Regions from separate parts of the Methylibium sp. genome, predicted to be linked through region 2. Evidence: predicted binding sites of a transcription regulator. Region 2 holds the regulator's gene; the other holds the start of a gene.
The links. Region 2 encodes NrdR, which represses ribonucleotide reductase genes. Its sites were predicted from a motif close to CACNANATNTNGTG; they were not measured.

Region 1 (5,136 bases), 1.6 Mb from region 2:
CTGCGCCGTGTGCTGGTGAACCTGCTCGACAATGCGCTGCGCCATGGCAGCCGGGCGCCCGGCGCGGTGCACCTGCGGCTGACGGCGGCCGGCGACAGCCGGGCGCTGCTGACCGTGGCGAGCGATGGCGCGCCGATCGCGCCCGAAGTCGAGCGCTACCTGTTCGAGCCCTTCTTCTCGACCCGCAGCCGAGGCACCGGGCTGGGCCTGTATATTTGCCGTGAGCTGTGTGAGCGCTACGGTGCCAGCATCGACTACAGCTCGCGCGGCGCGCCGGAGCGCCACCGCAACGTGTTCTCGGTCGCCATGCGGCGCGTGCTGCTTCCGGACGGCGAATCCCGGCTCCACTTCAACGCATGAGAAGTTCAGTGCCAAGCGATTCGAGCCCGGCGTCGGGCGAGCCCTCTTCGGGACGGTGGGATGCAGCGCCGGGGGGAAGGACATGAGTCCGCCGTCGCATTTCAGCCTGCTGGTGGTCGACGACGAACCGGACCTGCGCACGCTCTACGAGTTGACGCTGCTGCGCGAGGGATACGAGATCGAGACGGCCGCCTGTGTCGAGGACGCCTGGGCCCAACTCAGCGACCGCACCTTCAGCGCCGTGATCACCGACATGCGCCTGCCCGACGGCAGCGGTCTGGACCTGCTGCACCGCCTCGAGGAGGCCGGGCGGCGCGAGAAGACCATCGTCATCACGGCCTACGGCTCGGCCGAAAGCGCCGTCGAGGCGCTGAAGGCCGGCGCCTACGACTACCTGACCAAGCCGGTAGACCTGAAGCTGTTCCGCAGCGTCGTGGCCTCTGCGCTCGGCCGTGCGGCGGCCAGCGGCCCGACCGTGCAACCCGATCAGCTGCCTTCGGAGAGCGGCGCCGTGCGGCCCTCACGCGCCACGGGCGCTGTGCGGCCCGTGCCGACCATCGTCGTCGGCCCCGCGGCAGCGGCGGTGCCCACGGGTGCGCTGGCGCGGATGGCGGGCAATTCGGCGGCGATGCAGCAGGTGCGTTCGCTGATCGAGAAAGTCTCGCGCAGCATGGCGCCGGTGCTGGTGCACGGCGAGTCCGGCACCGGCAAGGAGCTGGTGGCGCGTGCGATCCACGACAGCGGCGCGCGCCGCAACCAGCCCTTCATTGCGGTGAATTGCGGGGCGATTCCCGAGCAGTTGCTGGAGGCCGAGTTCTTCGGCTATCGCCGGGGGGCCTTCACCGGCGCGAACGAAGACCGCGACGGTTTCTTCCAGGCCGCGCGCGGCGGCACGCTGTTCCTCGACGAGATCGGCGACCTGCCGCTGTCGATGCAGAGCAAGCTGCTGCGTTCCATCCAGGAGCGCTCGGTGCGGCCGGTGGGTGCGACCGCCGAGACGCCGCTGGACGTGCGCATCCTGAGTGCCACGCACAAGAACCTCGCGGCCGACGTCCAGTCGGGGCGCTTTCGCCAGGATCTGTACTACCGGCTCAACGTGATCCAGATCCGCGTGCCGCCGCTGCGAGAGCGGCTCGAGGACCTGCCGGCGATCTGCGAGCGGGTGCTCGAGCGCATTGCTGCCGACGCCGGCGTCAGCCCGCCGCCACGGCTGACGCGTGAAGCGCTGGCCTATCTGCTGCGCTATCCCTTCGGCGGCAATGTGCGCGAGCTCGAGAACCTGCTGCACCGCGCCGTCGCCTTGTGCGATGGCGACCTGATCGACGTGGGTGACCTCGACCTGCCCGAGGCGGCGTTCAGCGACAGCGGGCGTGCCGAGCTGGCGGCACTGCAGGCCGAGGCCGCGCCGCCGAGCATGGTCGATGTGCCGCCGAGCGCGGCCCCGGCGCCGCTGCCGGACGACCTCGCGGCCTTTCTCGACGGGGTCGAGCGTGACATCCTCGTGCGCGCGCTCGAACGCTACCGGTTCAACCGGACGGCGGCGGGTGCCAGTCTCGGTCTGTCCTTGCGGCAGATGCGTTATCGCATGGCCCGTCTCGGCGTGATGGTGGCCGAGCACGGCGTGTCGGTCGGCGTCGGTGGTGAGGAAGCCGACGGCGAGGTCCCCGCGGATTCGGCGCGGCCGTGACGCTGAACGCGTTGCACTGGCACGGCGGCTGGTGGTCGGCGGCGCGCCGCGTCGATTCACCCAATCACGGTCCGCGGCCGCAGGACGTGGAGGTCACGCTCGCACTGATCCACTCGATCAGCCTGCCGCCCGGGACGTACGGCGGCGACGCGATCGAGCGACTGTTCACCAACACGCTCGACTGGGATGCCCATCCGTATTTCCAGCAGATCCGCGGGCTCGAGGTGTCATCGCATTTCGTGATCCGGCGTGACGGCGAGTTGCTGCAGTTCGTGCCGACGACACAGCGTGCCTGGCACGCCGGACGCTCGGTGTGGCAGGGCCGCGAGAACTGCAACGACTACTCGATCGGCATCGAACTCGAAGGGCTCGAAGGCGACCCCTTCGAGTCGCCGCAGTACGAGCAGCTGGCCGTGCTGCTGCATGAGCTCGCGCAGCGGCACCCGCTGTGCGACGTGGCCGGTCACGAACATGTCGCTCCCGGCCGCAAGCTCGATCCCGGTGCGGGTTTCGACTGGGTGCGGTTGCAGGCCCTGACGGCATGGCCGGATCGGTGTTTTCCCAAGGGTGCGCTGGCCACGCGCTGAAGCGGCCGCCGCGCCGCACGGCGGCGAGGCAGATTTCGTGCGGGCTTGCGGGCCGTTTGTGGCGTTTGCTCAAGCGCGGCGCGGTCGTCGCGGGCACGAGCGAGCGTTGATGCGGCCTGCCTGCGAAGCACCAATCGGCCTCCTCCCGTTTCAAGTCGTGACACGCTACATATAGTGCTTGTAGAGGCGCAATGCCCTAGATATAGTGTGCCGATGCCTTCCCGTCTTGCCTGAGCCGAGCACGTTCCGGGGTCTCCTTCGCGTGAACATCGACCTCGTTGCCGCCCTGCCGGGGCGGCGTCGCAGAGCCCGGCGCTTCGTCCGCAGCGCCGTTCCGGCGGATGGCATGACACGGGGTGTCCTGTCCGGGACGCGTCGGCTCCGAGAGGGCTGAACCCGGGCGACGTGGCGGGGCCGAACCGTGTTCCGTCTGTCCACCGCGAATACCGTCATTTCACAAGAACCGAAAGGGAATCCATGCAATCAGTCACCTCCAGCGCTCCGGCTGCCGCCCTTCCCAGCGGTGCTCTCGCCGCCCCTGCCTCTTCGCGCGCTGCCACAGGCAGCTCGGCCTATGCGGGTTACCAGATCATCCGGCGCAACGGAGCGGTGGTGGCGTTCGAGCCGAACAAGATTGCCGTTGCGCTGATGAAGGCGTTTCTGGCGGTGCACGGCACCCAGGGGGCGGCGTCGGCGAGCGTGCGAGAGATGGTCGATGGCCTGACGGAATCGGTGGTGCGTGCACTGTTGCGGTCGCGCCCGGGGGGCGGCACCTTCCACATCGAAGACATCCAGGACGCCGTCGAACTCGGGCTGATGCGCGGGGGGCATCACGAGATCGCGCGGGCCTACGTGCTGTACCGCGAGCGTCGCGCGCAGGAGCGTGCGAAGCAGGGCGCTGCCCCGGCCGCGCCGACCCCTGCGCTGCACGTGATCGATGGCGGCCAGCGCGTTCCGCTCGACACCGCCCGGCTGCGCGCGCTGGTCGAGTCGGCCTGTGCGAACCTCGGCGCCGAAGTGCAGGCGGGGCCGATCCTCGCCGAGACGCAGCGCAACCTGTACGACGGCGTGCCGATCGACGAGGTCTACAAGGCGGCGATCCTGGCGGCCCGCACGCTGATCGAGAAGGACCCGGCCTACACGCGCGCGACCGCACGATTGCTGCTGCACACGATCCGCCGCGAGATCCTCGGCGGCGAGGTTCTGCACGAAGAGATGCGCCAGCGCTACGCAGACTACTTCCCGGGCTTCATCAAGCAGGGCGTGGAAGCCGAACTGCTCGACGAGCGGCTGATGCAGTACGACCTGCGCCGGCTCGGTGAAGCGCTCGAGGCGGACCGCGACCTGCAGTTCGACTACCTCGGCCTGCAGACGCTGTACGACCGCTACTTCCTGCACGTGCGCAAGGCCCGCATCGAGCTGCCGCAGGCCTTCTTCATGCGCGTGGCGATGGGTCTCGCTCTCAACGAGGTCGACCGCGAAGCGCGTGCGATCGAGTTCTACGAGGTGCTCTCCAGCTTCGACTTCATGTCGAGCACGCCGACGCTGTTCAACAGCGGCACGCGCCGCTCGCAGCTGTCGAGCTGCTACCTGACGACCGTGGCCGACGACCTCGACGGCATCTACGAGGCGATCAAGGAGAACGCACTGCTCTCCAAGTTCGCCGGCGGCCTGGGCAACGACTGGACGCCGGTGCGTGCGCTGGGCAGCCACATCAAGGGCACGAACGGCGAGTCGCAGGGGGTCGTCCCGTTCCTGAAGGTTGTCAACGACACGGCCGTGGCGGTCAACCAGGGCGGCAAGCGCAAGGGCGCGGTCTGCGCCTACCTGGAGACCTGGCACCTCGACATCGAGGAGTTCCTGGAACTGCGCAAGAACACCGGTGACGATCGCCGCCGCACGCACGACATGAACACCGCGAACTGGGTGCCCGACCTGTTCATGCGGCGCGTGATGGAAGGCGGCGACTGGACGCTGTTTTCGCCCAGCACCTGCCCCGACCTGCACGACAAGTTCGGTGCGGCCTTCGAGCAGGCCTACACCGCCTACGAGCACAAGGTCGATCGCGGCGAGATCGAGCTCTACAAGCGCGTGCCGGCCAAGGACCTGTGGCGCAAGATGCTGTCGATGCTGTTCGAGACCGGCCACCCCTGGATCACGTTCAAGGACGCCTGCAACGTCCGCTCGCCGCAGCAGCACGTTGGCGTGGTGCACTCGTCGAACCTGTGCACCGAGATCACGCTGAACACCAACGGCGGCGAGATCGCGGTTTGCAACCTGGGCTCGGTCAACCTCGCCCAGCACCTGGTGCGTGGTGCCGAAGGCCTCGAGATCGACCACGCCAAGCTGAGGAAGACCGTGTCGACGGCAATGCGCATGCTCGACAACGTGATCGACATCAACTACTACGCGGTCAAGAAGGCGCGCGACTCCAACCTGCGCCACCGCCCGGTCGGACTGGGCGTGATGGGCTTCCAGGACAGCCTCTACCAGCTGCGCATC
Region 2 (5,136 bases):
GCCGACACTGGCTCTGGAACGCGCCGGAGCTCGCCCAGCTTCTCCAAACCGCTCAGGAATTCGCGCAGATCGCGGTATTTCATACTTTTTGGCTATTAGAGAGCGATTTGATAGTGTTGACCGGTTATTAGAAGCCTTTCTACACTTCGGTCGGTTCCCGCAAGGGAGAGCCCGCACCGACGCAGTCGCCCCCATGCAGAGCGACACGATCGCAGCGGCGGGCAAATTATCGCTGTGGGGTACGGGCCCGTCCCGACGCCCAACGCTCATCGAAAGGAGAGGCATGACAGCACTCCCGTCTCACCAGCCGCTGCGCCACCTGGCCGCCACGCTGGGCCGCCCCGTGGCGGTGTTCTTGAAGGATGCAGGCCACGGCCTGCTCGAGGTGTGCCACAACTCGCTCGCGCTGGTCGGACTGGTGGTGGTGGCCTTGTCTTTGTTCTTCGTGGGCCGCGCCGACCTGCGTCACTCGCTGGAGCAAAGCGCGCTGGGCTGGCTGCAGACGCGCCAGGAGGCACGCGCCGAAGCCGACACCTCGCTGGCCGGACTGGCCGTGGCGCTGGGCGAGCGCGACGCGGTCACCCGCGCCACGGCGGCCGACCTGAGCGACCTCGACCGCCAGCAAGCCGCGGTGGCGTCGTGGCTGGCGCGCCGCTACCGCGTCGCCCCGGAGCCGGTCAGCCGCCTCGTACAGGAAGCCTGGCAGGTCGGGCAGCGGGCCAAGCTCGATCCGACGCTGATCCTCGCGATCATGGCCATCGAGTCGAGCTTCAATCCGTTCGCGCAGAGTTCGGTCGGCGCGCAAGGCCTGATGCAGGTCATGACCCGGGTCCACGACGACAAGTACGAAGCCTTCGGCGGCAACCATGCGGCCTTCGATCCGGTCACGAACCTGCGGGTCGGCGTGCAGGTGCTGAAGGAGTGCATCTCCCGCGCCGGCAGCCTGGAAGCCGGCCTGCGGTACTACGTCGGTGCGGCCAACCTGACCGACGACGGCGGCTACGCCGGCAAGGTGCTGGCCGAGCAGTCGCACCTGCGCTCCGTGGCGGCCGGGCGCAATGTCGCGGTGACCGCACCGCTGATCGTGCCGCCGGCGGCCGTGCCGGTGGTGGCGCCTGCCGAAGCCACTGCCCCCGCCGCACCGGACGGAACCACTGAAGAACGGCACGCCGCAGCCCAGCAGCTGGCCCTGCGCTGACGCATTACGGCACGCCGATGCCGGAGCGCCGCACAGCGCTCCGGTAAACTGCTTTCGCAGCGTGACTGGCGATAAGGCCCCTTCGGGCCGAGGTGGTCGACCACCGGGGAGCGCTGCCGGAAGTTCTGTACAGATCCGTTCCGCCGTTCGCCTGGGCAGCCCTCGGTTGCGCCCGTGTTCCGGGTGCCACGCGCCAGGGGGTCCCTCCTGATCGATGAGAACCGCCACCATGTTCGATCGCCAGCAATCCACCGTCGCGAATATCGACGCCGAAATCTGGTCGGCCATCCAGGCCGAGAACCGACGCCAGGAAGAGCACATCGAGCTCATCGCGTCCGAGAACTACGCCAGCCCGGCCGTGATGGCTGCCCAGGGCACCCAGCTGACCAACAAGTACGCCGAAGGTTACCCGGGCAAGCGCTACTACGGTGGCTGCGAGTATGTCGACATCGTCGAGCAGCTCGCGATCGACCGCCTGAAGCAGCTCTACGGCGCCGCTTTCGCCAACGTGCAGCCGAACTCCGGCTCGCAGGCCAACCAGGGCGTGTTCTTCGCCTTGCTGCAGCCTGGCGACACCATCATGGGCATGAGCCTGGCCGAAGGCGGTCACCTGACCCACGGCATGGCCCTGAACATGAGCGGCAAGTGGTTCAAGGTCGTGAGCTACGGGCTGAACGCCAAGGAAGAGATCGACTACGACGCGATGGAGCGGCTGGCCCGCGAGCACAAGCCCAAGCTCATCATCGCCGGCGCCTCGGCCTACGCACTGCGCATCGACTTCGAGCGCTTCGCCAAGGTGGCCAAGGCCGTCGGGGCCTACTTCATGGTCGACATGGCGCACTACGCCGGCCTGATCGCCGCGGGCGTCTACCCGAACCCGGTGCCGCACGCCGACGTGGTGACCTCGACCACCCACAAGAGCCTGCGCGGCCCGCGCGGCGGCATCATCCTGGCGAACGACGAGGACATCGCCAAGAAGATCAACAGCGCGATCTTCCCCGGTCTGCAGGGCGGCCCGCTGATGCACGTGATCGCCGCCAAGGCGGTCGCCTTCAAGGAGGCCCTGCAGCCCGAGTTCAAGGCCTACCAGCAGCAGGTCGTCAAGAACGCCGATGCGCTGGCGCGCACCTTGGCCGAACGCGGGCTGCGCATCGTGTCGGGTCGCACCGAAAGCCACGTCATGCTGGTCGACCTGCGCCCCAAGGGGCTGACGGGCAAGGAGGCCGAAGCCATCCTCGGCCAGGCGCACATGACCTGCAACAAGAACGGCATCCCGAACGATCCGCAAAAACCGATGGTGACCAGCGGCATCCGCCTGGGCAGCCCGGCGATGACGACGCGCGGCTTCGGGGAGAAGCAGGCCGTGCAGACCGCGCACCTGATCGCCGACGTGCTGGACCGACCGCACGACGAGGCCAATCTCGCGGCCGTGCGTGCCAAGGTGGCGGTGCTGACCCGCGAGTTTCCGGTCTACCGCTGAGCATGCGCGTCCCCACGCAGGCGACGGCACCCTGGCACTGCCCCCCGGGGCCGGCCTGTGCGGGGCCCGGCTCTGGCCTGAGCCTGCCGGGGCGGACGTAAGTGCGCTGTCCGTTCTGCGGTCACGAGGACACCCAGGTCGCCGAGACCCGGGAGTCCGACGAGGGCGACGTCATCCGTCGCCGCCGGCGTTGTCCCGCCTGCGACAAGCGCTTCACCACCTACGAGCGCGCCGAACTGGCGATGCCGGCCATCGTCAAGAAGGACGGCAGCCGCAGTGAGTTCGACCGCGGCAAGATCCGCGCTTCGATGATGCTGGCGCTGCGCAAGCGGCCGGTGAGCATCGATCAGGTCGATGCGGCCCTCGGTCGCATCGAGGAGAAGATGCTCGCGACGGCAGCCAACGAGGTGCCTTCCGCGAAGATCGGCGAGATGGTGATGCGCGAGCTGAAGAAGCTCGACAAGGTGGCCTATGTGCGCTTCGCTTCGGTGTATCGCAGTTTCGAGGGCGTCGACGAGTTCAGCCGGCTCATCAAGGACATCTGAGCCGCCTCGGCTGTCACCGGCTCCGCTGCGGCCGCCCCGGCCCGACCCTCCAGCCCTCCCCCTTCGACTCCCCCGTCAGGGCGAAGCGACGCATGCGCTTCGGGCTTAGATTGGCCCCCATCGTCACCACGACGGCTCGGGAGGGATTCCATGCGACAGCGGCAACGAGGCTTCACCCTCGTCGAAGCGGGTGCCACGCTTTCGATCCTGGCGATCGTCGCGACGCTCGCCCTCCCCGGCTTTCAAGACCTGCTGCAACACCGCCACACCGAGGGCGTGGCCAGCGAACTCGCCACGGATCTGCAGTTCCTGCGCTCCGAGGCCGTCGCCCGCAACCAGGCGCTGCGCGCGAGCTTCGTCACGCTGCCGGACGGCGGCACTTGCTACGTGCTGCACACGGGCGCGGCGTCGGCCTGCGGTTGCCAGGCCGACGGCAGCCCGTCGTGCACCGGCGAAGCCCAGCAGATCAAGACCGTGCTGCTGCCGGCCGGGAGTCGTGCCAGCGTGCAGGCCAACGTGGGCTCCATCGTCTACGAGCCGCGGCACGGCACCAGCACGCCGGCGGCCACGATCCGGGTCACCGGTCTCGACGGTCGCACGGTGCACCACGTGGTGAACATCATGGGCCGGGTGCGCTCGTGTTCGCCCCGTGCCGAGTTCAGCGGCTACCGCGCCTGCTGAGCCATGGCACAGCGCGCAGGCGGCCGGGCCGGCGGCTTCAGTCTGGTCGAGCTGATGATGGCGCTGGCCATCGTCGGCATCCTGGCCGTGGTCACCTACCCCGCCTTCATGGCTCAGCTGCACAAGAGCCGCCGGCTCGATGCCATCGCTGCGCTGGCACAGGTGCAGCAGGCGCAGGAGCGCTGGCGAGCGAACAACACCACCTACGCCGGCAGTCTCGCCGCGCTGGGCCTGTCGCCCCCCGGCTCGGGCCGCTACCGTGTCGCGATCTCCGACAGTGCCGCTCACGGCTACACCGCCACGGCCAGCGCCGCCGAGTCGCAGGCGTCCGACACCCTGTGCTCGAGCCTGAGCGTGACCCTGAGCGGCGGCAACACGACCTACTCGTCCACCGGCTCCGCGGCGGCCGGCACCTGCTGGAATCGCTGAGCCCTGGCGCCGCCGCCACGCTCGTTGAACTGCCATGTCGATACCAACACCGCTTGCACGCCAACGGGGGCTCTCGCTGGTCGAATTGCTGATCGGCTGCGCGGTGGCGCTCTTCATCGTCAGCGGCGCCCTCAAGCTGTTCGTCGATCACCTGCGCGACAGCCGCCGGCTGCTGCTGGAGGCTCGCGTTCACCAGGACATGCGGGCCGCCAGCGATCTGATCGCGCGCGACCTGCGCCGCGCCGGCTACTGGCAGGCTGCGCCGGGCGGTGGGCTCAATCCCTACCGGCTGATCGCTCCGGCCGGCAGCACCGCGACAGCAACCGTGACCTACAGCTTCTCGCGCGACGCGATCGAGAACGACACGGTCGATGCCGCCGAATCCACCGGCTTTCGGCTGGCCACCGACACGCTGCAGACCTTGAACGGCGGCAGCTGGCAGGCCGTGACGGATCCGGGCACCGTGCGCGTCGTGCGCTTCTCGGTCACGCCGCAGATCATGACGGTGCCGCTGGGGCAGTTCTGCTTGCCCGCCTGCGCCGCCGGCAGCGCGGGGTGCCCCGCACTGCACGTCCGCAGCTACCTGATCGAATTGCGCGGCCAGTCGGCCACCGATCCGGGCGTGGTGCGCGAGATCCGCGAATCGGTGCACGTGCGCAACGACGAACTGTCGATCGCCGCCTGCCCTGCGTCGACCACATGAGGCCCAGCGCCGCACGCCAGCGTGGCGCCGCGGCGCTCGCGGTGGCGATGATCCTGCTGCTGGCGATGACCATCATGGCGGCCTTCGAGAACCGCGGCCT

Region 1: a site for NrdR is predicted at 2,829-2,842, ahead of ACQY9S_RS13565 (ribonucleoside-diphosphate reductase subunit alpha). Genes of this name have one in related genera too.

The regions. Positions count from the first base shown of each region.
Region 1 covers NZ_OZ257250.1:2,910,224-2,915,359, reverse strand. Annotated here, with positions in the region: gene ACQY9S_RS13580 (sensor histidine kinase) at 1-360, shown strand, start outside; gene ACQY9S_RS13575 (sigma-54-dependent transcriptional regulator) at 443-2,047, shown strand; gene ampD (1,6-anhydro-N-acetylmuramyl-L-alanine amidase AmpD) at 2,044-2,634, shown strand; gene ACQY9S_RS13565 (ribonucleoside-diphosphate reductase subunit alpha) at 3,112-5,136, shown strand, end outside.
Region 2 covers NZ_OZ257250.1:24,824-29,959, reverse strand. Annotated here, with positions in the region: gene ACQY9S_RS00150 (UbiD family decarboxylase) at 1-83, opposite strand, end outside; gene ACQY9S_RS00145 (transglycosylase SLT domain-containing protein) at 284-1,198, shown strand; ZMP/ZTP riboswitch at 1,250-1,362, shown strand; gene glyA (serine hydroxymethyltransferase) at 1,428-2,678, shown strand; gene nrdR (transcriptional regulator NrdR) at 2,780-3,223, shown strand; gene ACQY9S_RS00130 (GspH/FimT family pseudopilin) at 3,374-3,904, shown strand; gene ACQY9S_RS00125 (type IV pilin protein) at 3,908-4,333, shown strand; gene ACQY9S_RS00120 (PilW family protein) at 4,368-5,036, shown strand; gene ACQY9S_RS00115 (pilus assembly PilX family protein) at 5,033-5,136, shown strand, end outside.